Regions from separate parts of the Streptomyces sp. TAA486 genome, predicted to be linked through region 3. Evidence: riboswitches for the same ligand, from Rfam matches in the RefSeq annotation. Region 3 holds a riboswitch; each other region holds the start of a gene.

Region 1 (10,287 bases), on a different contig from region 3:
CCGGGTCCGGGCGGCCGACGGGGTGAGGGAAGGCCCAGTGGCCGCGGCGGGGGACCACCGCCGGTTCAGGCGAGGCGCGCCTCCACCTGCCCGTCCACGTGCCGCGTCTCGAAGACGGGCTGGGGGGACGTGGCAGGTCCGCCCACGTTCCAGCCGTCCGAGAGCCTGAAGACGCTGCCGTGCCAGGGGCAGCGGACGCACCCGTCGACGATCTCCCCCTGCGACAGCGGGCCCGCCATGTGGCTGCACCGGTCCGCGAGTACGTGCACGGCGTTGCCGCTCGCCCGCACGACGAGCACCGGGGTCTCGCCGACGGTCCGCCGCACCGCCTTCCCGACCGGGAGATCCGTGACCGCGCCAAGGGTGTGCCAGCCGGGCTCCGTGCGCACCGGGATGTCCTCGGCGTGGTTGACGGCCGCTGCCTGCCGGTAGGCCAGGTGCCCTCCGAGCGCGCCGCCGACCGAGACGGCCGCGAGCCCGGCGTACCCGAGGGCCCGCCCGCGTACGGAACGGCCGCGCACGCGCGCGCCCAGCGAGGACGCGTACAGGAGGATCGCGGTGGAATTGGCGAGCGCGTGCACGAGGCCGACGCGCATCTGCGGTTTGCGCAGCTCGGCCCAGTCGACCCATCCGGTCACCGCGGCGGGCACGGCGGCGACGAGCCCTGTGGCGATCAGCATCGCGGGCGCGTAATGCCTGCGCTTGCCAGGAATCAGGTCCAGGACGGCGGCGGAGAACCATGTGCCGAGCGGGATCTGCACGAGGGCAGGATGCAGAGGGTGGCCCAGCCAGTGGCCGTGCAGCAGGTCGCGGTCCTCGTCGCTGAGGGGGAGTGCGTGCACGGCTCGCTGGATTCCCTGGACGGGAGGGTCCAGCCGTGTGTCGTGCTCGGTCTTCTCGATGGCGGCGAGCACGCGTCCCTGCCGCTCGGAGTCGGGCAGCACGGAGCGCAGCGCGCTGGCGCAGGCAAGCAGCTTCTGTGAATAGGACATACAGCCCGGTTCCCGTCAGGAACGGGAACAAACCGTGACATGGAGGGCACGGCGGGTGGGTGGTCGGGTGCTTGGGCCGGTCGGATTGCGGCAGTCGGCCCGGCCTCGCCCGGTCGCGTGGAGCCGGTTGGCGGAGGGGTGCGGGTGCGGGACGGGCGGCCCGCAGCTGCCTCGATGGTGCACGCGGCTCGTGGGCTCGGTCTCCCCCAGCGGGACGAGGACGTGGCTCGTCCGTATGCGGGTCTGGTGCACGCGACGTCTGCGGAGTCGCCCCCATCGTCGTGCCGCCGAACTGCCGCTGAACGACCGTGTGCCGCAAGGGTGTTCGCCTTGGGCTGCGGGTGGGGCCCGCGGGGGTCGGGGCAGTTGTCGCGGGTGCGGTCCGTGTCGGCGAGGCCGGGGTGCGTACGGGCCGGACCGAACTGCCGCAGTGAAGCGCCCGTTCGGCGTTCCGGTCGGTGTGCTGCTCCCCGGCGAGACATCGGGTCGGGACACCAAGCAGAAGGAACCGCCCTTCACGGACGGTTCACCCGTCACGCACCGCGACCCCACGAGCGATGCTGGGTGACCGCGTGCCCCAATTGGTCCTTACTGTCCAGGAACCTGCATGTCATGCAGCTACAAATCTCACCGGAACCGCTTGGAATCTCAGCTGCGGCTCTATTAACGTTCCATAACGCAGCGCGGTCGTCACTGCCGTCACGAGAGACGGCTCCGTGCGCCGTCGCCGAATCCTGAAAGTGCACCACCCCGAGCCACAACTCGATATCGCTGCACCAAGGGAACCGGGGAACCACCCCCTGCCACACGGCAGGGATGGGGTGAATCGGCAAGTTCCGCCCACGGGCGGGCAGTTCGTAGGAGACCTTCCTGCTCCGAACCCGTCAGCTAACCCGGTAGGCGAGAAGGAAGGAAAGGAGAACGCCCCCGTGGCGTCCAACAGGCATGCCCCCGAGGGCACGTATGACCCGTACCTCGACGACGAAGAGTCCGACAGATACGGCCAATACGGCTCTTACGGCAACGACGACCCGCACCAGCAGTCCGGCAGCTTCGACTACTTCGAGCAGGCCGACCGGTACAGCCAGTTCGACGCGTCGGGCCAGTACGGCCAGTACGACGCGTACGCCTCGCAGCTGACCGAGACGTACGGCACGGACGGCACGTACGGGTACGGGACCGACGGGGCATACGCCACGCAGGAGTTCGCGGCGCCCTCGCCCGAATACGGCACGTACGACTTCGGCCAGGGCGAGATGCCCCCCGTGCCGAACGCCTTCGACGCCGCCGCGGGTGCCGCCCCCGGCGAGGAGTGGAACCCCACCGAGGACTCCGTGCGGCCCGTACGCGGGCGGCACAAGCTCGCCAAGCAGCGCGGCGGCAGCATGGCCCGCAGCAGTGCCGTCCTCGGCGTCGGCATGATCGCTGCGGTGGGCGCCGGCGGAATCGCCACGGCGCAGGAGAAGCCCTCAACGGCGATCTCCATGCCGGACGTGGCGGAGAAGGCCAAGGAGCTCCCGGGCGTCAAGCTGCTCGCCGGCGGTTCCGAAGAGAACGTCGCAGGTCAGCCGCTCACGCAGGCGGCCCTCACGGCAAGTGACGCCAAGGAGGGCCAGACCGACGCGGGCGAGGCGCTGCGCTCCCGCATCCTCCAGCAGGCCCAGTCGCAGCAGTCGCAGGCCGAGGCCTCCGCGCGCGACGCAGCCATCGAGGAGGCGCAGGCCAAGGCCGCGAAGGCCCAGAACAAGGCCGAGGCCGAGAAGCGCCAGAAGGCGGAGGACGCCCGCCTGGCCAAGCTCGCCAAGAGCTTCAAGCTTCCCGTCTCCGGCTACCAGCTCACCTCTCAGTTCGGCGAAGCCGGCAGCCTGTGGTCCAACGGCCACACGGGCACGGACTTCGCGGCCTCCTCCGGTACGCCGATCCGCGCGATCCACTCCGGCACGATCAAGGAGGCGGGCTGGGCCGGCTCGTTCGGCTACCGCACCATCCTCCAGCTGGACGACGGGACGGAACTCTGGTTCGCCCATCAGTCGTCGATGAACGTCTCGGCGGGTCAGAAGGTCCGTACGGGCGAAATGATCGGCCGCGTCGGCTCCACCGGGAACGTCACAGGTGCTCACCTGCACCTGGAGGTCCACCCCGGCGGCGGCACCGCGATCGACCCGGCCGCGTGGCTGCGGGGCAAGGGCCTCACGCCCTGACACCGCTGCGACGGGAGGGGCGGCCGTCCGCGGGCTCCCCTCCCGTACGCCACACCGACACCGTCACCATTCCCGACACCGCTTCGGCGGCGGTCCGCCGTCAGCGCCGACGTCATACGCACCCCTACTCGTACGCACGCGCATCACGCGCATAGGGCGTACGCACAGCGGTATACCCGCCCTCCGGGCGTACGCCGCATCTCACATCTCCACATGCACGACGACTGCCCGTCGCGATGACCTATCGCGCCGCCGCCGCCTCGCACCGTCGAGGTGCGCTGGACCACGCACAACTCGCCCATGCCCCTCGGCGTACACAAAGGAGGGGACGAGGCGGCGGCGGACGGGGGCCCTCTCCTGCGAGCACGGCCCCGCCCCCCAAGTGCCGGCGGCCCTGGTGGACCACCCCCCGACGCCAGGGCCGCCGGTCTTTCCATGCGCGGGTTCGCGAGGGACGTCGGGTTCGCGAGGCGATTCGTGAGGTGCGCGGGGCCGCGGGTTCGTGAAGTGCGCGGGGTCGCGGGTTCGCGAGGCGCACGGGGTTCGCGAGGCGCGAGGTGCGTAGGTTACCGATGCGTCCGCGCTGAGAAAGGCATGGGCGGGTGACCGGGCAGGGCGCTACGGTCGGCACATGTCTGAGCCCAATTCCCTTGATCCGACGGCCCCGACGACCGGCGGGCTCTCCTCGCGCCGTCCGCTCGGGCGGCTCTCCGTATCGCCGCTGTGCCTCGGCGGCAACGTCTTCGGCTGGACGGCCGACGAGGCCGCCTCGTTCGACGTCCTCGACACCTACACCGCGGCGGGCGGCAACTTCATCGACACCGCCGACGTCTACTCCGGCAAGCGGCACGGCGTCGACGGCGGCATGGACTCCGAGACCGTCATCGGAAACTGGACGGCGGCGCGCGGCAACCGCGACGACGTCGTCATCGCGACCAAGGTGGGCGCTCACCCCGAGCGCAAGGGACTCTCCGCCGCCAACATCAAGGCCGCGGCGGATGATTCGCTACGCCGGCTCCGCACCGACCGCATCGACCTCTACTACACGCACTTCGACGACGAGAGCACCGAGGTCTCCGAGATCGTCTCCGCGCTCGACGACCTCGTACGCGCGGGAAAGGTCCGTGAGATCGGCGCGTCCAACATCTCACCGGAACGTCTCGAAGCCTCCCTCGACTTCAGCGCCGAGGCCGGCGCCGGCACGGCCCGCTACGCCGCGCTCCAGCCGCACTACAACCTCGTCTCGCGCGACACCTACGAAGGCCCCCTGGCGGAGCTCGCCCAGCGCCGGCAACTCGCGGTCATGCCGTACTTCGCGCTGGCCATGGGCTTCCTCACCGGCAAGTACCGTGCGGAGCAGGGCGGTTCGGCGGGTACGGGAGCAAGCCCGCGCGCCGAGCGCGCCTCGAAGTATCTGGAGACGGAGAGCGGCCCCCGCGTACTCGCCGCCCTCGACCGGATCGCCGAGGCCCGGGGCGTCGCCCACGCGACGATCGCCATCGCCTGGCTTCTCACCCGGCCCACCGTCACCTCCCCGATCGCCAGCGCCCGCTCACGCGAGCAACTCCTGCCGCTGCTGGCACTCGACGAGGTCCGACTGACCCCGCAGGAGACGCAGCTTCTGACGGAGGCGTCGGCGTAGGGCGGTTGATGGCGGGGAGCCGTGACGCCGGCTTTCAGGGTCCGGGTCGGGCGGACCCGAGCCGGACCCGGAATCACCGGACCCGGAATCAGTATCAGTGGAGAAGGGAAGCCTCGCTCAGCGCTGGAGGGGCTGCCCGTACGCGTGGTCGATGCCGAGGCGTACGACCAGGCGCCGGTCGGCGACCATCGCCGTACGGTACTCGTCCCAGTCGGGATGCTCGCCCTGGATCGCGCGGAAGACGTCGATCAGCTCCTCGACCGTGTCGTCCTGCGGGTCGGTGGCGACCGGCGTCAGCTCCGCGTTGCCCTCAGCCACCGTCCAGGCCCAGCCGTCGTTGCTCCTGACGTGGAAGCTGGCGCGCGGATCGCGCAGGAGATTCCGCGTCTTGGCGCGGTCCGCCGTGACGGAGATCCGGATGAGCCGACGGGCCGAGTCATAGGTGTAGTTGACGTTCGACAACTGCGGCCGCCCGTCCCGCTTCAGAGTCACGAGCACGCCCAACTTGTGCTCGGCGAGCAGCGCGAGCAGTTCTTCGTCCACGAGCCTCGGCCTGTCCTCTCGGTCTGTCCGGGCCGTCCGCCCGGAGGCGTTGCCGGGGTGCGCCCGTCAGAACTGCCGGCGCTTGACGGCGTCCACGAACGCGCCCCAACCGCCGGCGGGAAACACCACGACGGCGCCGACGCTACCGGCCCGCTTGCTGTCCCGTACGGGAACGACACCGGGCAGGCCACGAGCGACCTCGACGCAGTTACCCCCGTCCCCGTTGCTGTAGCTGCTCTTGTGCCAGGCGGCACCGCTCAGATCAACGTGAGTCGTCATTTGCGTAGTCCTCTGCAGCGGCCTCAATCATCGTCAGGGACGCCCTGGGAGGTGACGCGGCGGCCCTCAGCAGATCGTACGACTTGGTGTACTTCTTCACGAGCGCCGAATCATCGATGGTCTGCCCGCTGTGCAGCGACTCCGTATAGGCCAGTGCCGGAGCATCGTCAAAGGTCATCAACATGACCGATCCGATCATGAAGGGGTGCGCCCCGGCGTTCAACGGCAGCACCTGCGTAATGATGCGTGCCCTCCGGGCCAGCGCGGCGATGTGCTCGAACTGCTCGGCCATGGCACCTGACTCCATGATCGGCTGACGCAGCAGCAACTCGTGCAGAATCACCCAGTATTCGGGCGTCTTCGGGTCGTCGAAGACCGCGGCGCGCTCCAGCCGTGCGCTCACCTTCTTGTCGACGTCCTCGGCCAGGTCGAGCGGGTACTGCGCCCGTACGACGGCACGCGCGTACGCATCGGTCTGCAGCAGTCCGGGAATCAGAGTCGGCGCCCACTCGTCGATCGTGCGGGCCCGCCTCTCCTGTTCGACGACGTCGGCGAAGTACGCGGCATGGCCGTTCTGGCGGGCCTTCCGCGCGTCCTCGCAGCGCCGCTCGAAGAACCCATCAGTGTCTAGGAGTTGATCGGCGTGGCGCGCGAGATCCAGCGGCATACGACGGTCGCCCATCTCGATCTGGCTCAGAAACGCGACGCTGTAGAAACAGCCCTCCGCCAACTCCTGGAGTGTGAACCCGGCGTTCTCCCGCTTCCAGCGCAACTCAGCCCCGTAGAACGCGGGCACACTGGCCGCCGCATCGACGTCCTTGCGTGGTGGCATGGTTGATGACCTCCGCATTCAGCACGGGTTGCCGCTGAACCTGAACCCCTGTCACATTACGCAGCGGGCTTCCACTCTGTGAGTGATACGTCACAGAGCGCACCGAAAGGCTGTGGACCGATGACCGGCGGCGAAGAACGTCCCGCCCTCGCGGAGCTCGAACGGCAACACCTGACGCGCAGGTGCTGCGTCACCCTGACGATTCCGCTCCTCGCGGAACCCGAAGCCCTCTCGCCGGCACGCCACCGCATCGGCGCCTACTTCGAACTGTGGGGCCTGCCCGAACTCGCTGATACGGCGCGGCTCTGCGTCAGCGAACTCCTCACCAACGCGATCGTCCACGTCGGTCCCGGCACCCCAGTCACCCTCCACGCCTCCATGGCCGGCGCGAACCCTCGGATTTCGCTCACTGACCTGGCGCCTGACAGTCCCCCCACTCTCCAGCACGCCCCGGACCACGCCGAATCCGGCCGCGGACTAGCCCTCTTGGACGCTCTGACTCTCCGCTGGGGCGTAGACCTCAGCGCTTCCACTAAGACGGTCTGGTGCGAGCTGGACGCGAATGCCGAGGGCGCGCTGCTGAACAAATAGGCTTCCGCTCATGGCATATGCGGAAGAAGAGCCTCGCCTGGTGGTCGGGGGTGCCGTGATTGACAAGGGAAGGCTGCTGGCCGCCCGGCGATCAGCTCCTGCTGCGCTGGCGGGCCGTTGGGAACTACCGGGGGGCAAGGTCGAGCTTGGTGAGACACCCCAACAAGCGCTGGTACGCGAGTTTAAGGAGGAACTCGGTATCGTCATCGAGCCACTTGAGCGCGTGGCGGGGGCGTGGCCCCTGCAAGCAGGTTTGATCTTGCATGTCTGGCAGGCAAAGCTTCTAAGAGGAGAGCCTTATCCACTTCAAGATCACGACAAGATTCTGTGGTTGGCCGTAGAAGAGGCGCTTGATATTGAATGGCTGGAGCCGGATCGTCCCGCGGTGGCTGAAGTTATCAAGAGGCTGAGCGGACGAAAAATGAACTAGGTAGTCGGCAACGTGAAGTAGGGCCGGGGCCAATTCACCATCTGTTCCACTTCAGCCGCGTAGATGTGGGTGACTATAAGCGCACTTAGACTATTAGGGTCGAACAACGATCGTAAGACTGTAGCCTCGTCCCCTGAAAGGATGTCGTCTTCGAGGATTGCTTTGATGAAGTCGAGGTTCACGCCTAGTAGCTGCGCTATATAAGCGAATTCAGGAGTCATCGACGCCCGTTTGAACAAATGGTCCTTGAGGCGTGCGCAAAAATCCAGAGTGGCCTTCCCTCGGTCGCTGATGTAGTAGTCACCACCGAGGAGTTCACCGCTCTCGATCATGCCTGTTATGAAGAGGCGTTGTATTTCCCCCTTGAGGATGTCGCCGCCAAATCCCACGCCGGCGGCTGTCTTCCTTAGACTCTGATACCCGTGAGACGCAACATGCGACAGTATTGCTAGGGGGTAGCCAGGGTGTAGAGATGTGGCCAAACGGACGAGGTCGCCGCGATTCATACCGCCCAATACCACCTGTAGTAGAAGATCTCTAGTGATCTCTTCTTGCAGCATGCTATAGGTGGCTTCTCGCGAGACCTCGTCGTCTGCATTGAAGTCGCTAGGAACCCAGAAAACACGGAGTTGAGCTAATTGCTTTCCCATGATGGGCCGGTATGAAGCAGCGACTTCGCTCACCCTGGTCATGTTGGCCGTAGTGTGCTTCGCTATGTATATTGCAGCGCCTACGTCGGAATCTGTGAGTAACGTTCTAAAGTCCTTGTCGATCCCGTCCCTGTCATGGCCCCAGAGGGTCTGGCCTGAAACTAACTTTGACCAGTCTCTCTTCAAATCGCAAGAAAAATCGAACAGCTTGCGACTGCCCTCCTTGTATGCATACAGGCCCGACCTTGAGGAATCTTGCAGGATTCTCAGTGCAGAGTCCGACAGAAACTCGTGCTCAGGTGATGTGGGCATTGGTAGTTCCTAGGCTCGACTAATCAAGGTGGTAACGTCTCCTGCAAAGTCTTCACCCGCTTGATAAACCAGCAATATGTTCTCAGCTTGCAGGAAATCTTGCAGGTCGTCGCAAGGCATGTTAGGCAATGCAACGGCGAGGCGGGGATTTTTCGGCTCTATGTGTCGACGGTAATCCTTCAACTGCCCCACGGCCATGCGGATATCTTCACGACTGCATGACCCCCTGAGTGAGTAGAGCACGTGATTTGTCTCGTCATAGAGATCTGTCTTCAGGGTCGAACTCGTTCCGGCAGGCTTTATTTGGTACGCAAAAAGTCTACAGCCTCGCTGCTCTAGAAAGTTTCGATAGCGCTGGGTAAGTTCATTCTTTCGGTGCTCGGTTCTGGTGCTGGGTTGTGCAGACCGTCTGCTTGTTCCTGTTTTCCCCTCCTCTGGTTCAGCAAGTGCCGCCGCAGTCACCTGGGAAGATACTTTCAGGATCTCGGTCTGGGATGCCCGGGTGATGGTGTCCTTGGGTGAGTGTTGAAAAGCACCCATGGGACGCATTCGAAACACAATTATGCGGCGACGATCCCCCTGTTCGTCGCTTCCTTCGCGAATTATGTAAGGCTGACCCTTGTCGAGTTCAAACTGACCTAGAAAGCGTTGTTGCTTCGCCGCAGACTTAGACCCAGGGACTCGGCCTTCGGCCATGAATAGTAGGAGGGATCGTCTCTCGTCTACGTGCCTCAAGATTGCCTTGTTTCGGGAACCAGCCTGACCGAAAAACGTTTGATGACCTATGGCCCCTCGGCCCGTATATTCGAAGATTGGGCCTAAGTCGTCCTCTTCGGCAAGCCAACCGTCTTCGTAACCGTATTTTGCGCCGCTGTGGTGATCGACGTAAATGAGGATGAAGGGTGACGTTTTTGAAGGAACGATGCCTTCCTGGCTTCCGCCGCCGTACCTCTTCTGGTTCTCATCTCGGGTTGTCAGTTGGCCAGGCGTCAGCGTCACGCGATTCATGGGAGGACGTTATCGGACCAGTCTGACTAGCACACTGGCGGCGACGGGTTGCGGAAGCTGCGTGGGCCATCAGGGGCGAGAGGCGGGGTCGTTCAGAATGTCCCCCATGCCCACCCTCGTCGCCCTCCACGGCCACCCCGACGACGAAGTCCTGCTCGTCGGCGGAACCTTGGTCGGGGCAGCGGCCGAATGCCACCGGGTCGTGGTTGTCGTGGCTACGGACGGGCTCATAGGGGAAGCGCCGGAGGGCGAGGCACCGCGGCGGATGGGCGAGTTGAGGGCAAGTGCGGCGGTGCTGGGCGCGGCGTGGGTCGTGCACCTCGGGTACGCGGACAGCGGTAATGGGAAGGAGTTGTATCCGGATCCGCCTGCCCCGGATCCGGTTCGTACGGGCGGACACCGATGAGGCCGCGCGGCGAGTGGCGGAGGTGCTGCGTGAGGAAGACGCCGATGTGCTGCTCAGCTACGACGCCAACGGCGGCAACGGGCACCGGAACCATGTGAAGGTGCACCACGTCGGGGAACGGGCCGCCGAACTGGCGGGGACGCCACGCGTGGGCGGGGCTGTCGCTCTCGTACGGGCCTGTAGAGGCCGGTCCTGGCAGAGGAGCAGAGGGAAGCCAGGGCCAGGTGTGCTCAACGGCTCCTGGTGCGGCCTCCGTTGGCCGCATACGCGTCGGCCGTCGCCCTGTCCGGGACGATGCCCGCCACGGGCGGCAGCACCTTGCCGTCGTCCGCGCCGGCGTCCAGCGCCACGCCGCAGGGCCGGCCGGCCGCGGGTACGACGAAGTCGAGGAGCTTCCAGCC
Region 2 (10,287 bases), on a different contig from region 3:
ATGGGCGTGGTCATCACGGGTCTCTCACTCGGCATCACCATCGCGATCGTCTTCACGCCCGAACTCGTCGAGTTCGGCAAGCTCTTCCTCGACCACGTCGAGGCGTGGCGGATGGTCTTCTGGGTGCTGGGGGTCGCGACCGTGGTGGTCGGCGTCATCGTCGCCTTCTGGTTCCGCGCGCATCTGACGATCTCGGGGCTGAGCCGCGCGACGCTCCATCTGAGCGCCTACTCCGCCGTCTCGCTCGCCTTGATCATGGGGGTGTACTGGCTCGGCACGAGTGCCGGTCTCAATGAGCTGTGGGTCGCCCTGCTCGAAGTCGCCCTGGCCCTGGGCCTGGTGCTCTTCGTACTGGTCCGCAAGGGCACGGAGATCGGTCCCGTGATCAAGAACCGGGATCTGATGCTGATCTACATCGTCTACATCGCGATCCTGTGGAACCTGTGGTTCTTCAGCTTCTGGTCGGTGTCCATCGTGGCCGGCGCGGCGAAGTCGTCGTTCATGGCCGCCGCGCTCACCGCGGGATTCAACGCGGGGGCCGGCATCCTCGGCTTCCCGGCCGGCGGCTGGCTCTCGGACTACGGGCTGCGCCGCGGCTGGGGACGCAAGCCGATGATGCTGACGTTCACCGGGATCCAGGCAGTGCTGACGCTCGCGTTCGCCTGGTACCTGAGCGCCGCCGCCAAGCCGTCCCTGTGGGTCATGGGCCTCCTGCTGTTCACAGCGAGCCTCTTCTTCAACGCCCTGCAGCCCGTCGGCCACGCCCTGACCGCCGACCTCGCCCCGGAGTCCCTGCGGGGTTCGGCCTTCGGCATGCAGAACCTGATCGGCGAGATCGGCGCCGTCCTCTCGCCGGCGATCAGCGGCGTTCTCCGTGACAGCACGGGCGGCTGGGAGGCCGCCGTGTGGCTCGACGCGATCATCGTCGTCGCGGGCTTCTTCGTGCTCTCGCAGGTCCGCAGCCGGAAGCAGCCCGCGGCGGCCTAGGGCGTGTCCGCCGGCCCAGGCCCCGCGGTCCAGACGGGACTTCGCGGACACGCCCTCGGAGCGGCGGCAGCCGTCCGTACACACGCCAGTACGAGGGGCCGGCACTCCGGCCGGCCCCGCACGTCACCGCAACAGGAGCTCCACTTTCATGCCCACCGTCCGCGAGGCGGCGCTCGACGTGATGCGCCGGCACGACCTGACCACCGTGTTCGCCAACCCCGGCTCGACGGAGGTGCCCTTCCTCGTCGGCCTCCCCGACGACATCCGCTTCGTGCTCGCGCTGCACGAAGGCTCCGTCATCGGCGCCGCCACCGGCTACGCCATCGCGCGTGAGGCGCCCGCGCTCGCGCTGCTGCACACCACCGCCGGCCTCGGGAACGCGGCGGGCGCACTGTCCACGGCACGGGTCAACCGCGCGCCGCTGGTCGTGGTCGTCGGCCAGCAGGACCGCCGCCACCTCGTCCAGGAGCCCTTTCTCGCGGGGCGCCTGGAACAGCTCGCCGGTGACTATCCCGTACGGACGGAGACGCCTCCGCGCGCGCAGGACGTGCCGGGCGCGATCGCGCGGGCCGCGCATGCCGCCCGAACGCTGCGCGGTCCTGCCCTGGTCATCGTCCCGATGGACGACTGGGCCCAGCCGGCGGAGGAACTGCCGCTCCCCGCGCCCGCGCACCTGCGGCTTCCGGCCGCCGCCGACACCGGCGACGTGCGGGAGGTTGCCGCGCTGCTGGACGCGGCGAGCACACCCGCGCTGGTCGTCGGTGCCGGCGCCGACCACCCCGTGACCTGGGAGGCCCTGACGCTCCTCGCCGAGCGGCTCGGCTGCCCTGTGTGGCAGGAGTCCTTCGGTGCCCGCGCCGGATTCCCGCAGGACCATCCGCTCTTCGCGGGACATCTGCCGGCCGACCGTACGCGGCTGCGGGAGGTCCTCAGCGCACACGACCTGGTGCTGAGCGTGGGGGCGCCCGTCTTCCGCCAGTACCCGTACGAGGAGGGCCCGTTGGTGCGGCCGGGCACGCGCCTCGCCGTCGTCACGGACGACCCGGCCGAGGCACAACGGGCCCCGGTCGCACTCGCCGTGGTGGCCGCGCTGCCCGAGTTCTGCACGGCGCTCGCCGAGTCCGCCGGCAAGGGGGAAGGCGGTGTCGTACGGGCGCCGGACACCGTGCGGCCCGTCGCCGAGAGGCCCGTGCCGCCCCCGCCGCCCGCGGAGGGGGAGCCGCTGCGCGCCGCACACGTACTGGCGGAGCTCGCGCGGCGACTGCCGGAGGAGACGGTGCTCGTGGAGGAGACCCCCTCCAGCCGCCCCGATCTGCACGCGCTCGTGCCGGCGCGGCGGCCTCTCGGGTTCCTGAGCGCCGCGATGGGCGCGCTCGGGTTCGCGCTGCCGGCGGCCATCGGCGTGCGGATGGGAGCGCCGGAGCGTCCGGTGGTGGCGGTCGTCGGCGACGGGTCGTCCCTCTACCAGATACAGGCGCTGTGGACCGCCGTGCGCTACAGGGTCGGCGTCGTCTTCGTCGTCCTCGCCAACGGGCGCTACGCGATCATGGACCGGCTCGCGGACAAGCACGAAAACACCGCACCCTGGCCCGACTTCGAGGAAGTCAGCGTCTCCGGCATGGCGAAGGCCCTGGGCTGCTCGGCGCGCCGTGTCACCGGACACGCCGAACTTCTGGCCGAATTGGATGCGCTGCTTCCCGAACTCCCCGACAGCACACGGCCGCTGGTTCTCGAAGTTGCCGTGCGCGCCGAGGAGACCTTCCAGCCCTGAAAAGGCCGCGGCAAAATCCGTTCCGTCGCCCGTGACAAGGAGGAACAGGGAAAGCCGATGGCGGCTCGCTCCCCGGAGGAAATCCGGTGAACGAGCCGCCATCGGCGTGGCGATGCGGTGGACCGCCGATTCGCCGAATCACTGATCCGCAGACGACTCGGAGAATCGCAGGAATGCTGAATCGCACCGCACATGTGTTGAGTTGTCGCCGGCCTTGTCGCCGATCCGGTCGCCGACCCGCGATATCGGATCCGGCGGACCGCTCGGTCAGTACGGTCCGTTGACGTTGTCGATCGAGCCGTACCTGGCGGCCGCGTAATTGCATGCGGCCACGATGTTCGCGACGGGGTCGGTCATGTTGTTGGCCGTTCCCTCGACGTGGTAGGAGTCGAAAGTCGGCTTGATGGTCTGCAGCAGACCCTTGGACGGGGTGCCGTTCTGGGCATTGATGTCCCAGTTGTTGACGGCGTTCGGGTTGCCGCCGGACTCCCGCATGATGTTGCGCTTGATGCCGTTGTAAGTGCCGGGAATGTTCTTGGACTTCATGATGTCCAGAGACTCGCGGATCCAGCCGTCGAGGTTGTTCCCGTACTTCGAGCCGGACGAGTGCGTGGCGCCGGCCTGCGGTGCCTTGTCGCGCTGCGGCTGCGAGCGCGAGGCCCGCGCCTCGCCGTCGAGGCTGAGCTTCTGACCCGGGCGGATCAGGTCGGGGTCGGAGCCGACGGTCTTCCGGTTGGCCTTGTACAGCCCCTGCCAGCCGCCCTTGGTGTCGTGCTCGCGGGCGATCGCGCTGAGAGTGTCCCCGGTCTCGACGGTGTACTTCTCGTCGCTCCTCGGGCTGTCCTTCTTCTCGGCCTTCTTGGGCTTGGTCTTCTCGGCCTTCTTGTCGGCGTCGCCGGTGGCGGCCTTCGCCTGCTTGCCGGAGTCGCCCGACAGGTCCGGAGCGGCGCTGTCCGCGCTCAGGCCGGCCTTGGCGCCGCAGGACGGCCAAGCCCCGGGGCCCTGGCTGTCGAGCACCTTCTCGGCGACCTTGATCTGCTCTTCCTTGGTGGCCTGGTCGGCGCTCTGGGCGTATTCCGTGCCGCCGTTGGCGGCCCATGTGCTCTGGCTGAACTGAAGGCCGCCGTAGTAGCCGTTGCCGGAATTTATGGACCAGTCGCCCGTGGACTCGCACTGGGCGACCTTGTCCCAGGTGTCCACGGAGGCGGCGTTCGCGGTGCCCGAGCCGATGAAGGGCAGGGCGATGCCCGCACCGCCCGCCGTAATGGCGAGGGAAGTGCGCGACACTCCGCGCGGGATACGGCGATTGGACTGACGACGGTGTCGACCGCGTCCGGACATAGGGCTGTTCCTCTCCTGCGCCTGCGAGGTGAGCTGTCGGATTCGGGCTGGAGCAGCCCGGCCGCAGCGAATGCGAGGGGGCATTCGCGTGCGGCTTCACCCCAAGCCGTGCGTTTCCAAGGGGGCGAAACGCGCGGCACTTACCTGGGTCCCCCGCTCCTGCCGGGCTGGGATTGCGTGATTTCCGCGGGCCGGTGGCAGGATTCGGCGTTCCGGCAGCGGACCACCGCACGGGAGACGCGGTGGGCTTGCACGTTAATCAGAAGGAATTCGTCACCACAAGAAAGGCGCAGAATCCACCGAAGATGAAGATCGCGGAAATTGGCATGTACGGGTTAAGGCATGCCGTTCCATTCGCCTTACGGGGCAAGGGAATTGAACGGACCGGGATGAGCGCGAAGTCGCCGATGTGACGCTGGTCACAACATTTCTGTGGCGCGAATCACGCTTTCCGCCCGATTTACGGACCGGCGTGTGCGGGGGCTTCGGGTCCGGACGCATCCACGCGGTGATAGCGGCGCTCCGGACGCCCGGTGGTCCCGTACCGCAGGGTGACCCGGGCGGTCCCGACGGAGACGAAGTGCTCCAGATACCGGCGGGCGCTCACACGGGACAGGCCGATGCGTCCGGCGCACTCGGAAGCGGAAATACCCGCGGGACCGGTCTCGGCCTCGAGCGTGGCACGCACCAGTCCGGCCGTCTGCTCGGTGAGGCCCTTGGGCAGCCGCGTACGGCCGGAGGGCCCGTCCGCCGTCACATGCGGGCGGTGCGCTCCGGACTCCTCGGTGCCGCTGCCGCCCGGGAAGCCAGGAGCGCCAGGGTCGCAGCCGGGGGCGGACGTGTCGCCGAACAGCCGGTCCACATCCCGCTGTTCCGGTGCCTGGAGAGCCGCAAGGGCCTCGCGTCGTTCCGCGAACCGGAGCAGCCGCTCCTTCAGCAGCTGCCCCTCGAAGGGCTTGATGACGTACTGCACGGCACCGCCGCGCTGCGCGCCCCGCACGGTCTCCGCGTCGCGGGCGGCGGTGACCACCAGCACGTCCGGGCCTTCCTCCGGCCCGCCGGTGCCGCGCAGCTCCCGCAGGACCTCCAGGCCGGGCAGGTCGGGAAGGTACATATCCAGCAGCACGAGGTCCGGGCGCAGCTCGCGTACGGCTGCCAGGGCGTCCTTGCCGCTGTGCACGGCTCCCGCCACGGTGAAGCCCGGCACCTGCTCGACGAGGGTGCTGTGCAGGCGGGCAACCATGAAGTCGTCGTCGACGACGAGTACGCGGATCACGGCTGCCTCCTCCCGCCGCGCCGGGCGGGCGGCTCTGGCGTGAACGGACGTAAGGGAAGTACGGGACACATGGGATGTGCGGGGTGGCGGGCCGGTGCGCGGGCGGCGGTCCCTCCCGGTGGCACCGCACGGACGCAGGAAACCATGCCCGATGCCGAGGTCCCGCACAAAGGCCCCGTACCGAGCCGCACGGCGGCGGCACGGGGACAGCACGTCGGCCGGGGCGGGGATGAGACGGCACCCCGCCCCGGCCGGCCGCCGGAGGAGCCCGCGTCAGGATCGCCCGGCACCGCCCCCGCTCACCGTCCCGGGGTCACGTCACTGGGTAGGTGACGTCCGTCAGCCGTTCCGAGACCGCCCAGAGCTGCGCCCCCGCGATGTCGTTGCGCGTCCACGGGGCCCGCCAGGCCGGACCGGGGCCGCCTCGCACGCCGAGGATGCGCGGACCGTAGAAGGAGTCGCCGTGCACGTACGGTGCGGTCGCCGCATACAGGACCGGCGCCGCACCCTGGTCGGCCGAGGCGCCGACCGCGTCGGTGAACAGCCGCGTCACCCGCTCGCGCCCCGCCTTGCCCGCCAGTCGCGGGCCCTTGGCCTGCAGTTCGGTCCGCGCATAGCCGGGGTGGGCGGCCGTGACGGTCAGATCGAGGCCATGACGGTCGGCACGGTGCGCCAGCTCCCGGACGAAGAGCAGGTTGGCAGTCTTCGAGGCGCCGTAGGCGACCATCGGGCGGTAGTGGCGTTCGCTGCCGAGGTCGTTCATGTCGATGTTGGACAGGAAGTGGGCCATGCTGGCGACCGTCACCACCCGGGCGCCGGGCGCAGCGAGGAGCCGCTCCAGCAGCAGCCCGGTGAGGGCGAAGTGGCCGAGGTGGTTCACGCCGAACTGCGTCTCGAAGCCGTCGACTGTGCGTCCGTAGGGAACCGCCATCAGGCCCCCGTTGTTGACCAGCAGATCGAGCCGGCGGTAGGGCAGCGTCCTGGCGAACTCCCTTACGGACGCCAGGTCCGCCAGGTCCATCAGACGCAACTCCGCGCGGGCCTCGGGCACTTGGGAGAGCAGCCGGTCCAGCGCGGCGGCGCCGCGCTGCTCGCTGCGGCACGCCAGCACCACCCGGGCGCCGCGCCGCGCCAGTTCGCGCGCAGTCACGTAGCCGATGCCGCTGTTGGCGCCCGTCACCACTGCGGTACGCCCGCTCTGGTCGGGGATGCTGCGCGCTGTCCAGCTCATGCGACTCAGCGTATGGCGGTCGGACGGACCGCGCGAGGGAGCCGCAGAGGGGTTGCGAGACTCAGGGGGTCGCCGCCGGCCACCCGCGCCCGGCTCACCGGCGGTCCGCCTGGCCGGGCACGCCTTCGTGGTGGACGAGCAGGGCCGAGGTGACCGGGTCGGGACACTCGGCGTTCGCCAGATGCGCGGCCCCGGCGACCTCCACCAGGGCGGCGCCCGGGATGCCGTCGGTGATCTCACGGGAGTGCGCGGGCGGCGTGGCCGGGTCGAGGCGCCCGGCGACGGCGAGGGTCGGCACCGTCACCTCGGCGAGCCGGTCCCGCAGGTCGAACGACGCGAGGGCGTCGCAGCAGGCCGCGTACCCCGCGGCTTCCGTCCAGCGCAGATCCTCGATCATCGCCGAACCGTGCGGCGTGCTCCCGTACTCGGGGGAGAACCACACGCCGGGGCGGGACGCGATCATGGACTCGGTGCCGTTCGCACGTACGGCCGCGGCACGCTCACGCCAGACGGAGGGCTCCCCGAAGCGGGCCGAGGAGCACACCATGGAGAGCGTCGTGAGGCGCTCGGGGTGGTGCACCGCGAGGTACAGGCCGACTGCGCCGCCCAGAGACACCCCGGCGTAGGCGAACCGCTCCCAGCCCCGGGCGTCGGCCGCACGGAGCACGAGTTCGGCCAGGTGCCCCACGGTGGCGCTGCCGTCGGTGGGGATCAGTTCGCTGGAGGAGCCCGCCATCGGTTCGGCCGGTGAGGCCCCGTGCCCCGGAAGGTCCCAGCGCAGCACGTGGTGGGTGCGGATCAACGCGGGAAGCTGCGGCTCCCACACGGCCAGCGATGTGCCCAGGGACGGCCCGAGGATCATCGGTCTTCCGTCGGCCGGCCCGTCGACCCGGTGGTACGGGAGCGGCTCGGTACCCGGCCCGCCGAGAGCGGTCACGGTGATGTCCCCGGGGCTGCTCGACCTGCGGGGCGTATCGCTTCCGCTGTCGCCGGGCGAGGCGGGGGGTGGGATTCCGATGCCGATGGTCTGTCACCGCTCTCGGTCGGGGGTTGTTGCGTCGTCTGCGTCGTCGGGGCTGCCGCTGGGCCGGCTTCCGTGATTCTCCGCGTCCTGTCCGGTGCCGGGCGGGTGCGCGGGCCCGTGCCCCGGCACGGAGGAACGGACGGGTGTCGGCCCGCGCCGCAGCGCGCGGTCGGTGAGGGCGGGCGCGGAGCCCGTGTAGTGCGTCGGGTCCGTAAGGTCACGCAGCCGGTCCCTGGAGAGCATCTCGCGCAGGGTCGGCTCCTCCTCCTCGAGTGCCTCGTCCAGCGTGATGCCCTCGTCCACGGCCATCCGTGAGGCGGCGTCCAGGAGCTTGCGCGCGCGGGCGCGGCCGAGGAGAGGCCCGAGGGCCACGGTCAGGCGCTCGCTGACGATCAGCCCCTCGGTGAGGGCGAGGTGTTCGTGCATCCGGTACGGGAAGACCTGGAGCCCTTCGGCGAGTTCGGCCGCCTCATGGGCCGCGCCGCCGGTGAGCCGCAGCAGGTCGCGCACCGGCTGCCACTCGGCGTGCCAGGCGCCCGCGGGACGCTCGTCCTCCGCCGCGAGGGAGGACAGCAGTGTCGCGGCGAGGGCCGGTGCCTGACGGGCGCTGGCGGCGATGAGCGTGGCACGCACCGGATTGGTCTTGTGCGGCATGGCGGACGAACTGCCGCCGTCGCCCTCGCCGACCTCGCTGATCTCGCTGCGCGAGAGCACCAGCACGTCCGCGGCGAACTTGCCCAGCGCACCGCAGGCGAAGGCGCACGCCGACCCGAGATCGGCGACGGGCGTGCGCAGCGTGTGCCACGGCAGCGAGGGTTCGGCCAGTGGGAGTTCGCGCGCGTACGCGGCCAGCAGCCTGAGGCCCAGGTCGGTGGCGGGAACGCCGTGGGCCGCCCCTTCCGGGGACTCCGACTCCGGCCCGTGGCTGCCGGGCCCGGTCCTCGGGCCCGTGCCGTCGCCGTCCGTGCCCGTGTGGGCGTCCGCCTCGGCGTAGGCCGCGAACGCCGCCAGCGTGCCTGCCGCGCCGCCCAGTTGGACGGGGAGGCCGGCACGTGCCGCCGAGAGCCGGTCGTGGGCGTCCAGCACCAGGCTGCGCCAGCCGGCGACCTTGAGGCCGAAGGTCGTGGGCACCGCGTGCTGGGTCAGCGTCCGCCCCGGCATGGGGGTGTCGCGGTGTTCGGCGGCCATCAGGGCCAACTCGCGCGCCGTGCGGTCCAGGGCGGGGAGGACGGCGTCCAGCGTGCGGGCGGCGACCAGCATCAGTGCCGTGTCGAGGATGTCCTGGCTGGTGGCGCCCCTGTGCACGTACGGCGCGGCGTCACGCCCGACAGTGTCGGTCAGGTCCGCGACCAGCGGGATCACCGGATTGCCGCCGGAGCGGGCACGCAGCGCCAGCCCGCGTGCGTCGAAGCGTTCCGCGCGCGCGGCCTTCGTGACCGCCGACGCGACGGAGTGGGGTGCCAGCCCCAGCGCGGCCTGCGCCCGTGTCAGCGCGGCCTCGGCGTCCAGCAGTGCCTGGAGCACTGCTTCGTCCCCCGTGCCGGACTCCGCGCCCGAACCGGCACGTGCCGGTGCGAGAAGTCCGACGTCCTCCGGTCCGGGGCCAGGGCCGTTCCCCGGCCCCGTACCGGAGCCTCGTTCATTGGAAGTCAAGGAAAACGGTCTCCTTCTCGCCCTGAAGCCGGATGTCGAAGCGGTACGAGCCAGTGGCACGTTCAGCCGTTGCCACCAGGGTCTCGCGCCGTTCTGCATCGAGCGAGGCGAGAAGCGGGTCGTCGGCGTGCGCTTGAGTGTCTCCCGGAAAGTACACGCGGGTGAAGAGGTGGTGCAGGAGCCCGCGCGCGAAGACACACACACTGATGTACGGGGCGTGGCCCGTGCGTGCGCCGGGTCGGAGGGTGTGCGCGGTCCAGTGGCCGTCCGCGTCCGTCGCCACGCGTGCGAAACCGGTGAAGTCCACGCCGTTGCGCCCGAGATGACCACCGTTCACAGGGTCGCGCCGCATGGAGCCGGGCGCCCCCGCGAGGTCTCCGTCGGTGTCGGCCTGCCACAGCTCTATGAGTGCGTCAGGTACGGGCGCTCCCGAACCGTCGTAGACGTACCCGTGCACGGTGACGGTGCCGTCGCGGCCCGCCGGGGCGACCTCGCCGCCGCCGGGGAAGGGAAGGGCGTAGCCGTAGAAGGGCCCCACGGTGTGGGACGGGGTCGGCTGCAGGGAGGTGTGTGCGTCCGTCATCAGCGGCCCTCCTCGATCCAGGTGGCGGACGGTCCGTCGAGGACGATGTCCCAGCGGTAGCCCAGGGACCATTCGGACCGGGACAGCTCGTGGTCGTACCGGGCCACCAGTGCCTGCCGTGCGGACTCCTCGGTGACGGACTGCAGGATCGGGTCGTGGGCGAAGAGCGGGTCGCCCGGGAAGTACATCTGGGTCACCAGGCGCTGCGTGAACGCCGTGCCGAAGAGCGAGAAGTGGATGTGCGCGGGGCGCCAGGCGTTCTCGTGGTTGCGCCAGGGGTAGGCGCCGGGCTTGATCGTGGTGAAGGTGTAGCTGCCGTCGTCACCGGTCAGGGTGCGTCCGACACCGGTGAAGTTCGGGTCCAGCGGCGCCGGGTGCTGGTCGCGCAGATGCGCGTAGCGTCCCGCCGCGTTGGCCTGCC
Region 3 (10,287 bases):
TCCGTGGCGGTCAGGTCAAGGCCGGCGACACCATCGGCTACTCGGGCACCTCGGGCAACTCCACCGGACCGCACCTGCACTTCGAGGTCCACCCCGGCGGCGGCGACGCCATAGACCCGCTCCCGTGGCTGCGCGGCAAGGGCCTGGACCCCCAGTAAGAACCCCGGGCAAGCCTGACGTGGATCCTTCCGGCTTCCGGCCCCTGGGTCGATCCCGCGCGGCTGTCGGGCGGTTCCCGTGCGGACCGCTGCGTCCGCACCGCGCCCTTCCGCGAGCACAGTCGTCCCCGTGCGCGCCCGCGGTCCTCGTGAGGCGCCCACGCTCCCCGTGACAGGGCCGCGCCGCCTACAGCTTCTGCACCGGCGCGTAACGCAGCAGCAGCCGCTTGGGCTTCTCACCGCCGAAGTCGATCGTCGCTTCCGCGTTGTCGCCGCTCCCCTTCACCGCGACGACCCTGCCGAGCCCGAAGGTGTCGTGCGTGACCCTGTCGCCGACCGACAGCGAGACGACGGGACGGTCCGACGTACGCCGCGTCGCGAAGCCGCTGGGCCCGCCACGCCGCTCCCCGCCGCCGACGGTGCCCGCCCGGGCGGCCAGGGACGCCCCGGCGCCCAGCCCCGAGCCGATGCCGCCGCGACCGCTCGCGCCGCCTCCGGCCGCGGCCCCAGTGCGCTTCCAGTCCACGTAGTGGTCCGGGATCTCCTCCAGGAAGCGCGACGGCGGGTTGTACGAGGGCTGCCCCCACACGCTCCGCAGCACCGACCGGGTCAGATAGAGCCGCTTACGCGCACGCGTGATGCCCACGTACGCCAACCGCCGCTCCTCCTCCAGTTCCTTCGTCTGACCCAGGGCCCTCATGTGCGGGAAGACGCCGTCCTCCATGCCCGTGAGGAAGACCACGGGGAACTCCAGCCCCTTGGCCGTGTGCAGCGTCATGAGCGTGATGACGCCGCTCTCCTCCCCCGCCTCCTCGTCCGGGATCTGGTCGGAGTCCGCGACGAGGGCGACCTGTTCCAGGAAGTCGGCGAGCGTGCCGGGCTCCTCCTCGCCCCGCTCCTGCTCGAACTCCAGGGCCACGGCGGCCAGTTCCTGAAGGTTCTCGATGCGCGTCTCGTCCTGCGGGTCGGTGGAGGACTGCAACTCGGCGAGATAGCCGGTCTGCTCCAGCACCGCCTCGAGCACGGTGGCGGGACCCGCTCCGGACTCGACGACCGTGCGCAGCTCCTCCATCAGTACGTTGAAGCGGCGCACGGCGTTGGCCGAACGTGCGGCCATCCCGTACGCCTCGTCCACGCGGGCGAGCGCCTGCGGGAATGTGATCTTCTCGCGGAGCGCCAGCGCTTCGATCATTGCCTCGGCGCGGTCGCCGATGCCGCGCTTGGGCACGTTCAGGATGCGGCGCAGCGGCACGGTGTCCTCCGGGTTGGCCAGGACCCGCAGATAGGCCAGCACGTCCCGGACTTCACGGCGCTCGTAGAAGCGGACACCGCCGACGACCTTGTACGGCAGCCCGACGCGGATGAAGACCTCTTCGAAGACACGCGACTGTGCGTTCGTGCGGTAGAAGACCGCCACGTCGCCGGCCCTGGCCTCGCCCGCGTCGGTGAGCCTGTCGATCTCGTCGGCGACGAACTGCGCTTCGTCGTGCTCGGTGTCCGAGACGTAGCCGGTGATGCGGGCGCCCGCGCCGGACTCCGTCCACAGGTTCTTCGGACGGCGGTTCTCGTTCCGCTCGATCACGGCGTTGGCGGCGCTGAGGATCGTCTGCGTGGAGCGGTAGTTCTGCTCGAGGAGGATCGTCGTGGCGTCCGGATAGTCCTCCTCGAATTGGAGGATGTTGCGGATCGTGGCGCCGCGGAAGGCGTAGATGGACTGGTCGGCGTCGCCGACCACGCACAGTTCGGCCATCGGAGGGGCCGGCCGCTCCTCCTGCTCCTCGCCGACCTCCTCGTCCTCGGCGCGGGGCTGCCGTCCGGCCGGCTCACCGGTGCCGACGAGTTCGCGCACCAGCATGTACTGGGCGTGGTTGGTGTCCTGGTACTCGTCGACGAGGACGTGGCGGAAACGGCGCCGGTAGTGCTCGGCGACGTCCGGGAACGCCTGGAGCAGATGGACCGTCGTCATGATGATGTCGTCGAAGTCCAGCGCGTTGGCCTCGCGCAGCCGCGACTGGTACATCGTGTACGCCTCGGCGAGAGTCTTCTCATAGTTGTCGGACGCCTGCCCGGAGAAGTCCTCGTCGTCGATCAGCTCGTTCTTGAGGTTGGAGATCTTGGCGCTGAACGCCTTCGGCGGATACCGCTTCGGGTCCAGGTCGAGGTCCCGGCACACCAGCGCCATCAGCCGCTTGGAGTCGGCCGCGTCATAGATCGAGAAGGACGAAGTGAAGCCGAGCTTCTTGCTCTCACGGCGCAGGATGCGTACGCACGCGCTGTGGAAGGTGGACACCCACATCGACTGGGCGCGGGGGCCGATGAGTTCCTCGACGCGCTCCTTCATCTCGCCGGCCGCCTTGTTGGTGAAGGTGATGGCGAGAATCTGCCCGGGGTGGACATGGCGTGCCGAGAGGAGATGGGCGATGCGGTGCGTGAGCACACGGGTCTTGCCCGAGCCGGCGCCCGCGACGATCAGCAGCGGCGAACCGGAGTGCACGACGGCCGCACGCTGCGACTCGTTCAGCTCCGCCAGCAGCGCTTCCGGGTCGACGACCGTACGGGGTGAGCCGCCCCGGTGGTACGACGACGAGCCTCCCGTGCCGCCTCCGTAACGGCCACCGGGGCCTTCGCCTGAGCCGTTTCCGGGGCCGCCCGAAGGCCCGTCGGAACTGCTCGGGCCGTCCTGCCCGGGGGAGGCACTGTCCTGCGCGCGCACGGGTGCGAGGTCCGCCAGAAAGCTGTCGTCGAAGAGGCTGCTCATCGTCGGAGAAGTCTAGATTGCCGCGCCGACACCGCACCGCCACCTCCCTCACGGGATAACGAACAGATATCGGACGTATCACCTAACGGCCTTCACAGACGCCCCACATCTCGCTACCGTGCCGTGCCAGGCGGTCCGCACCAATCGCCGGCGAAAGCGTCGGCACGGGCCGCCTCCGCCGAATCCGACGGTCATCCGAAGGGCTCTGCCCACGGAGCCGGGGACCCACCGCGCACGCGCAAGTCCGGCGTACGCACCCGGGGTGAATCGGGAAGTCGCACCGCGGAAGCACCGCGCACGACCCGTAGGGCAGCCTTCCGAGAGCCCGAACCCGTCAGCTAACCCGGTAGGCGGTTCACGGAAGGAGCTGCCGGTCTTGGCGTCACATCGCAAGCCGCGCGCCCGAATACTGAAGACCGCCTCGACGAAGCGCGGAGTGCTCGGGATCACCACCGCCGCGCTCGCCTCCGTCTCCCTGCTCTCCCAGAGCGCTCAGGCCGCACCGGACGACGGCAAGCCGTCGATCTCCGAGGTCAAGAAGAAGGTCGACAAGCTCTACCAGCAGGCCGAGACCTCGACGCAGAAGTACAACGCGGCCAAGGAGAAGGCGGACGCCCAGCGCAAGAAGGCGGACAGATCCCTCGACGAGGCGGCCGAGCGCACCGCGAAGCTCAACGACGCGCGCCGTACCCTCGGCAACTACGCGACGGCGCAGTACCGTTCCGGCGGCATGTCCCAGACGGCGACCCTCCTGCTCACCGAGGACCCGCAGCAGTTCTTCCAGCAGACGCACGTGCTGGACCGGATGAGCGGCCGTCAGAAGGAAGCCGTCGCCGACTTCGAGAAGCGGCAGAAGGCGGCGCAGAGCAAGCGGGAGCACGCCACCGAGGAGCTCGCGTCGCTCAACGCCTCCCAGCAGGCGCTGAAGAAGAACAAGCAGGAAGTGCAGGACAAGCTCTCCGAGGCACGGAAACTGCTGTCGAAGCTGACGGCCGAGGAGAAGGCACGCCTGGCGGCGATCGAGAAGAAGAAGCAAGAAGCGGCCCGCAAGGCCGCGGAGCGCGCCGAGGAGGCGCGCCAGGATGCGGGCAAGGGCGGCGGGGGCTCGCAGTCGGCGCAGACCGAGAAGGTCCTCGCCTACGCCAAGGCGCAGTTGGGCAAGCCGTACGTGTGGGGCGCTACGGGCCCCACCTCCTTCGACTGCTCCGGCCTGACACAGGGGGCGTGGAAGGCGGCCGGCATCTCGCTGCCCCGCACGACGTGGGACCAGGTCAAGGTAGGCACGAAGGTCGCCAAGTCCGAGATGAAGGCCGGCGACCTGGTCTTCTTCTACGACGACATCAGCCACGTCGGCATCTACGTCGGCGGCGGGCAGATGATCCACGCACCGAAGCCGGGTGCGGACGTGACCTACGAGGACGTCAGCTACATGCCGTTCCACTCGGCGGTGCGCCCGGGCTGACCGCGAGCCACCCCGTCCGTGCGCCCGGTCCGCGGCACCGCGGACCGGGCGCAACCCTGGGAGTACCGGGGGACGTACGGGGAGGTGCGGCGGCTCAACCCTCCGCCGATGAAGGCGACTTCAGGGCCTTCGTCGCGTCCGTCAGGTCCAGAGGACGGCGATGAAGATGTTCGCCACAGTCAGCGCGCCGACCGTGCCGAAGAGGGACGAGGGCACTTTCTCCTCGTCCCTCTTCACATACACCAGGCCCAGGATCACCAGGAGCAGCGTGAGCTTGATGCCGATCTTGACGTTGTTCACCGGGTCGTCGCCCGCCTGATTGAGGCCCACGAGGACCATCCCGGTCACCAGCATGGTGAGTGCGCCGTGCAGCATGCCGGGCACGAAGCGGGCCTCGTCCGCACGCATCGCCTTCATCTGGAAAAAGAAGCCGCCCAGCAGGGCCGCGATTCCGATGATGTGGAGGCCGACGAAGAGATGTATGAGTACGTCCATGGCCTGGGAGCCTAGCGACGCTCACACCGTCGCCTCCTGGGCGGGCCCGGCCGGGGTCCTCGTCACCAGCGGACGGGCAGCCGCCGTACTCCCCTCATCAGCATCCCCGGCAGCCACCGCAGGGTCGACTCGTCCGCGTCCGCCGCGATCTCCGGGCAGCGCTCCAGCAGTGAACGGACCGCTATCCGGCCCTCGAGGCGGGCCAGCGGAGCCCCCAGGCAGTAGTGCAGGCCGTGGCCGAAGGCGATGTGGCCGCGGGCGTCGCGTCGGATGTCGAAACAGTGCGGTTCCTCGAAGCGCTCCGGGTCGCGGTCGGCGTCGGCCATGGCGATCAGGACGGTCGAGCCGGCGGGCACGATCGTCCCGTCCAGCTCCACGTCCTCCAGGGCGAGGCGCTGGGTGCACGTCTCGACGGGGCCGTCGTAGCGGAGCATCTCCTCGACGGCGCCCTCCAGAAGCCCGAAGTCCGCACGAAGTTGGGCGAGTTGGTCCGGGTGCGCAAAAAGGGCGCGCATTCCGTTGCCGATGAGGTTGACCGTGGTCTCGTGGCCGGCGACGAGCAACAGCACGCACATGCCGATGAGTTCGTCGCCGGTGAGCCGATCGCCGCCGTCGTCGACCTCCTGGATCATTGCGCTGAGCAGGTCGTCGCCAGGGGTTTCCCGCTTCGTCTCGATCAGCCCGGTGAGATAGGCGGGCATCTCCTCGTACGCGCGGGCCTCCTCCTCCGCGCTGGTGGGCCCGACCATCGCGTTGGACCAGCCACGGAAGGCCTGACGGTCGAGTTCGGGTACGCCGAGCAGTTCGCAGATGACCGTCATCGGCAGCGGAAAGGCGAAAGACGCGATCAGGTCCGCACGCCGCTCCTCCTTCTCCAGCATCGCGTCGAGCAGCTCGTCGGTGATCTGCTGGACGCGCGGTCCGAGCGCGGCGATCCGGCGCGGCGTGAACGAACCCGCCACCAGGCGCCGCAGCCGGGTGTGGTCCGGCGGGTCCGTCGTCAGCATGTGGCCGATCGCCGGCAGGCCGGGGTTGAGGATCTGCCCTATGCCCCCGTGGTTCTGCCAGTCCCGACTGAGCCGGGGGTCGGTGAAGGCCGTGCGGCACGTCTCGTGCCCGACCACGAGCCACAGCTCTCTCCCGTCGGGCACGCGTACGTGGTGCACGGGTGCCTCGGCGCGGAGTGCGGCGTAGACGGGGTAGGGATCGCGTACGAAGTCCGGGCTGAGCTGGGTCAGTTCGACGATGCCGTCGGCCGCCATGAGTCCCCTCTGGTGTCGGGTCCTGGGCACGCTACTCGCCGTGATCGCGGCTCAAGAACCTCACTTTCGGACAATCGTCCACACCTCGCCCGTCTCTCCGAGGCGTTCGGAGTACGGCCCGTCCACCGCCGCGGCCCCGCCTCACACAGCCGGGTGATGAAGCGCGCCCTGCCGACAGCAGCCTGCGATTCGTAGGGCACAATGCGCCTTTCACGAACGGTGTTTGAGAGGCGGGGTTGCGCAGTGGCCGTGGACACGGCACGGGACGGGACAGGCGGCGGCAGCGGCGCGCGCGAAGAGTCCGTCCCGCTTCAGAAGTCCGCCCCGTCGGGCGCCTCTTCGGGGGCCCACTCCACCTCCTGCACCTGCGGCGACTGCCCGCACGGTGCCCGCGAGGGCCACCGGCACGCGCGTGAGGACTTCCGCCGCCGCCGCGACGAACTCGCCGCGGGCAAGGGCCTTCCCGCCGCTCTCGCGCACTCCCCGGGAGCCTCCCGTCAGTGGGTCTCCGACGAGTTGACGCGGTCCGCGCGTACGGTCGCCGAGCGCGCACGCGAAGAGGGTGCGATGCGGCTGGAGTCGCTGTGGCGGCAAACCGTCGTCGCCGTCTGGGCCGCCGTCGGCGTGCTGTTGATCGGGCAGTTGCTCACCGCGCTTTCCGCCGGCTGGACGGCCGGGCGCACCGCATCACTGATCGCCGCGGTGATCGCCGCCGGCGTCGTCTCGCTGGCCGCGTACCTGCACCGGGCGCGCGGCGGAGCGCTGGCCCCGCTCATCGGCGAGGACAACAGGCTGTCCACCTCACGCTCCGTGGCGGCGGCATGGGTGCTCCTCGCCGTGTACACCGTCCTCGTCCTGGCGCTCGAACTGGCGGGCCGCTCCGGGAAGTCCGAGCGTCGCGCCCTCATCGAGGGGCTCGAACTCTCCCGTGGCGCGGGGCTGTTGACAGTGCTCGCGCTGAGCTGCGCCGTCGCGGTCTTCGTGCGCCGCACCGTCTCGGTCCGCGTGCAGCGCCAGCGGCTCCAGAAGGTGCGTGCCGACCGGGCCCGCGCCGGCGACCTTCTCACCGACGATGCAGGCCGCGGCTCCTTCTGCGACGTGCAGTACGTCCTGGTCAGCGGGGTCGCCGTGGTGTTCGCCGGCGTTCGCCTCGCGCGGCAGCCGGACCAACTGCCGGACCTGCCCTGGAGCCTGGCCCTGCTGGTCGTGGTCTCGGCGGCGACGTATCTGACGGGCAAGTACGCCGAGGGCGGCCGTCCCGTGGTGCTTTCCGTCGTACGGGCCCGCGAGGTCGGCGACCTGCACTCGCCCATCCGCACGGGCGACGACATCGAGATCCGCGGCGCGGGCTTCGTCCCGCCGGGCGCGGGTGAACCGGACCGGCTGTCGCGGATGGTGGTCCGTGTCGGGGCGGTGCATGTGCCGGTCCCGCTGATCCCGTCCGGCAACGGATTCTCCAACCCGGCCGACGCGACGCTCACCGTGCCTGTGCCCGTGGAGGTTGAACCGGGCCGGGTCGAGATCCAGGTCGTCACCGCGGCGGGTGTGGAGACCAACCGCTACCCCATCGACGTCGCCGACTGAGCCGGAGCACCGCCAGCGCCCGGTCCGGGCGTCTCCGTGACGCCGGTGCGACCGGCCGCACCGGTGATGACCGGTCATTGTCGTGAGGGAGGGCACCGCGACAGAGCGGTGGCCGCAGGGCGGAACCCCACCCGATGTGGCCCGTTCTGTCGCGAATGCACCCACACCCTCGAAGTCTTCGGCCGTGGTTGCTGACTGAGATCGTTCAGAGAGGGTGTAACGCGGGCCACAGCCGCGTACCGTAGCGACTCGACTTCAGCCCGAGCCGAACACGCATGCGGCACAGGGGCGACTACGGAAGGTGGGACTGTCATGTCTCTGGCGGATCAAACCAGGACTGATGCGCCTGTCAGCGGCTCCCCGGGCAGTGTGCGGGCAAGAGCGTCCAAGTACGCACTGGTCCCGCTCCGTCTCTTCCTCGGAGCCACCTTCATCTTCGCGGGACTGGACAAGCTCGTCATCAACAAGGAGTTCCTCAACGGCAAGGGCGGCGACTCGCTGGCCCAGGTTCTGGAGTCCTCGCACGACGCCGCTGCGATCCCCGCAATGATCGACCTCGCGCAGAACGACCCCAAGGCATTCGGCATCGCCATCGCCGCGGGTGAAATCGCCGCCGGGCTGGGCGCGTTGGTGGGTCTGTGGACCCGCCTGGCCGCCCTCGGCGGCATGCTCATATCGCTCAGCCTGTGGCTGACGGTCAGCTGGCAGAGCGACCCGTACTACTACGGCAACGACCTCCCGTACATGATGGCCTGGGTGCCGCTGATCTTCGCCGGAGCCTCGGTGTGGTCGCTCGACATGGCCTTCTCGCGGCGACGGCGCCGAAAAGGCAGGCACATCTTCGGCTAGGGCCGAGGACCGAGCACGGTTCATGCAAGACGAGGCGGGGGTCCGCTCCGGAGGCGCGGCCTCGGGGGCTCGGCCTCCGCCTCAGTCCGTTCCGGTTCCCCCGCCGCTGCCGCCGGGCCGGGCGCCCCCCTGCCGCTCGTCGCCGTCCTGCCCGTCGTCCTTCTGCCCCTCGTCCTGTTGCCCGTCGTCCTCGTGCCCGGCTTGACGCTGCCCGTCTTCACGCTGAGGCCCGCCGGTGCCCGACGCCCCGTACCCGCCGCGCAGTTCGTCCATCGGCATCCGGCCCGGCACGCCCGGCCCCTGCGTCTTCCTCCGCCGTCCCAGAAGGCGCCGCACGGCGAAGGTCGCCACCGCTGTGAACGCCGCCGCCACCAGCGATGCCGGCACCAGCACCAGGAGCGCCCACACCGGGACCTGCCACTCCCCGAGGGCGTCCATCGCGTAGACCGCCGCGGCGCCCATCAGCATCAGGCCGAGCAGCAGCCGTGCCGGTTCGAAACGGTGCTGGTTCATCGGCGCTCCTCACTCCGCTCGTCCCCGGGCACGCTGCGCGCGGGCAGGTGGTCGGTCCGTTCACCGGAGGGAAGCACCCGCACGATCTCCAGCTGCCCCACCGTGAGGTCCACCGACAGCTTCAGCGTCCCCTCCTCGTCCTTTCCGCTGCCGGAGGGCGACAGCGTCAGCCGCTCGTGCCTGTCGACGCCGCCGATGCTCTCCACCACGAAGTGCTCCCCCTCGCGCTCGGTCCGCGAGGGCAGACGGATCTCCCCCGCGCCGACCTTCGCGTCGAGTTCGACGCGTGTGCCGCTCGGCACGATCACCTTCAGCGCCCCGGCACCGAGCCGGGCATGCGTCCGTACGGTCTTGTGGTCACCGGTGAACCGCACGTCGCCCAGGTCGAGTTCGCCCGCGCCGCCGTCGAGTTCGTAGGCGCCCGCGATGTCCGACGCGGAGGCCGGGGCCCAGGTGACCTCGCGCCAGTCCGTGCCGATGCTCTTCGGGATCAGGGAGACGCCCGCCAGCATCACCGCCGTGACGACCGTCAGGAAGACCGTGCCGAGGCCGACCCGTCCCGCGAACGCGCTGACCGCGAACCCGATTCCGTACACCGCGAGCGCACAGGCCAGTCCGATGGTGAGGCCCGTGCCGAGCGCCCGCGGATCCCAGCCGGCGACGGTCCCCGCGACCGCCGCGGCCGAGGCCAGCATCGCGAGCAGCCCGCCGAACGCCCCCTCACGGCGACGTCCCGGGCGTGGGCCACCGCCACCGCGCCCCCAGGGACGCCCGTGCGGGAAGTGCCCCCGGCCCGCTTGCGCCTCCGCCTCGTCGGGGCCCCACAGATACCCGGGCTCCCCGGCGCCGTCCTTCGTCAGGGGCTCGCGCCACCACGACGGCATCCCCGGCACGGGCGGAGCCTGCGCTTCCGGGGGTGCGTCGGCAACCGCGTGCGCCGTCGTCGGATCTACGGGGGCACCGACGGCCTCCGCGGCCGCGGCCTCCCGCCGGTGTTGCGACCAGTACGCGGCACCGGCGACAGCGCCCGCGAGCAGCACCGAGAAGGGTGTGCTGAGGCTGCCCAGCGACGCGAGGAAGAGCCCGCAGCCGACGAGCGCGACGAGGATGGCGGAGAGCGTGGTCCCCTCGACGCGGCCGGACAGCAGCCACCGCGCCTCGTTCTGCTTCTCGTCCTCCGCGGGGATCAGCAGCCATGCGGCGCCG

The links. A riboswitch is a leader RNA that binds a small molecule or an ion and turns the genes downstream of it on or off. The one in region 3 is predicted to bind cyclic di-AMP.
Region 1: it holds a riboswitch for cyclic di-AMP, as region 3 does, so the genes downstream of both, I004_RS35730 (peptidoglycan DD-metalloendopeptidase family protein) here and I004_RS0100725 (NlpC/P60 family protein) in region 3, are expected to answer to the same signal.
Region 2: it holds a riboswitch for cyclic di-AMP, as region 3 does, so the genes downstream of both, I004_RS37465 (transglycosylase family protein) here and I004_RS0100725 (NlpC/P60 family protein) in region 3, are expected to answer to the same signal.

The regions. Positions count from the first base shown of each region.
Region 1 is NZ_AUEV01000018.1:160,650-170,936, forward strand. It holds gene I004_RS0124105 (Rieske (2Fe-2S) protein) at 66-992, opposite strand; cyclic di-AMP (ydaO/yuaA leader) riboswitch at 1,752-1,910, shown strand; gene I004_RS35730 (peptidoglycan DD-metalloendopeptidase family protein) at 2,249-3,193, shown strand; gene I004_RS35735 (aldo/keto reductase) at 3,825-4,835, shown strand; gene I004_RS0124125 (PPOX class F420-dependent oxidoreductase) at 4,953-5,378, opposite strand; gene I004_RS0124130 (DUF397 domain-containing protein) at 5,445-5,657, opposite strand; gene I004_RS0124135 (Scr1 family TA system antitoxin-like transcriptional regulator) at 5,641-6,489, opposite strand; gene I004_RS35740 (ATP-binding protein) at 6,610-7,080, shown strand; gene I004_RS38445 ((deoxy)nucleoside triphosphate pyrophosphohydrolase) at 7,091-7,510, shown strand; gene I004_RS39620 (hypothetical protein) at 7,507-8,472, opposite strand; gene I004_RS39625 (SRA domain-containing endonuclease) at 8,482-9,480, opposite strand; gene I004_RS37695 (PIG-L deacetylase family protein) at 9,587-9,886, shown strand; gene I004_RS35750 (SseB family protein) at 10,117-10,287, opposite strand, start outside.
Region 2 is NZ_AUEV01000003.1:260,940-271,226, reverse strand. It holds gene I004_RS0107930 (MFS transporter) at 1-987, shown strand, start outside; gene I004_RS0107925 (thiamine pyrophosphate-dependent enzyme) at 1,136-2,758, shown strand; gene I004_RS37465 (transglycosylase family protein) at 3,026-4,045, opposite strand; cyclic di-AMP (ydaO/yuaA leader) riboswitch at 4,105-4,283, opposite strand; gene I004_RS0107915 (response regulator) at 4,560-5,375, opposite strand; gene I004_RS0107910 (oxidoreductase) at 5,689-6,606, opposite strand; gene I004_RS32860 (alpha/beta fold hydrolase) at 6,701-7,543, opposite strand; gene I004_RS32855 (class-II fumarase/aspartase family protein) at 7,637-9,283, opposite strand; gene pcaG (protocatechuate 3,4-dioxygenase subunit alpha) at 9,270-9,866, opposite strand; gene pcaH (protocatechuate 3,4-dioxygenase subunit beta) at 9,866-10,287, opposite strand, start outside.
Region 3 is NZ_AUEV01000001.1:133,961-144,247, reverse strand. It holds gene I004_RS37865 (M23 family metallopeptidase) at 1-158, shown strand, start outside; gene pcrA (DNA helicase PcrA) at 346-2,916, opposite strand; cyclic di-AMP (ydaO/yuaA leader) riboswitch at 3,083-3,285, shown strand; gene I004_RS0100725 (NlpC/P60 family protein) at 3,293-4,378, shown strand; gene I004_RS0100720 (hypothetical protein) at 4,520-4,873, opposite strand; gene I004_RS0100715 (cytochrome P450) at 4,936-6,135, opposite strand; gene I004_RS31310 (hypothetical protein) at 6,379-7,719, shown strand; gene I004_RS0100705 (DoxX family membrane protein) at 8,032-8,568, shown strand; gene I004_RS39745 (hypothetical protein) at 8,650-9,081, opposite strand; gene I004_RS31300 (PspC domain-containing protein) at 9,078-10,287, opposite strand, start outside.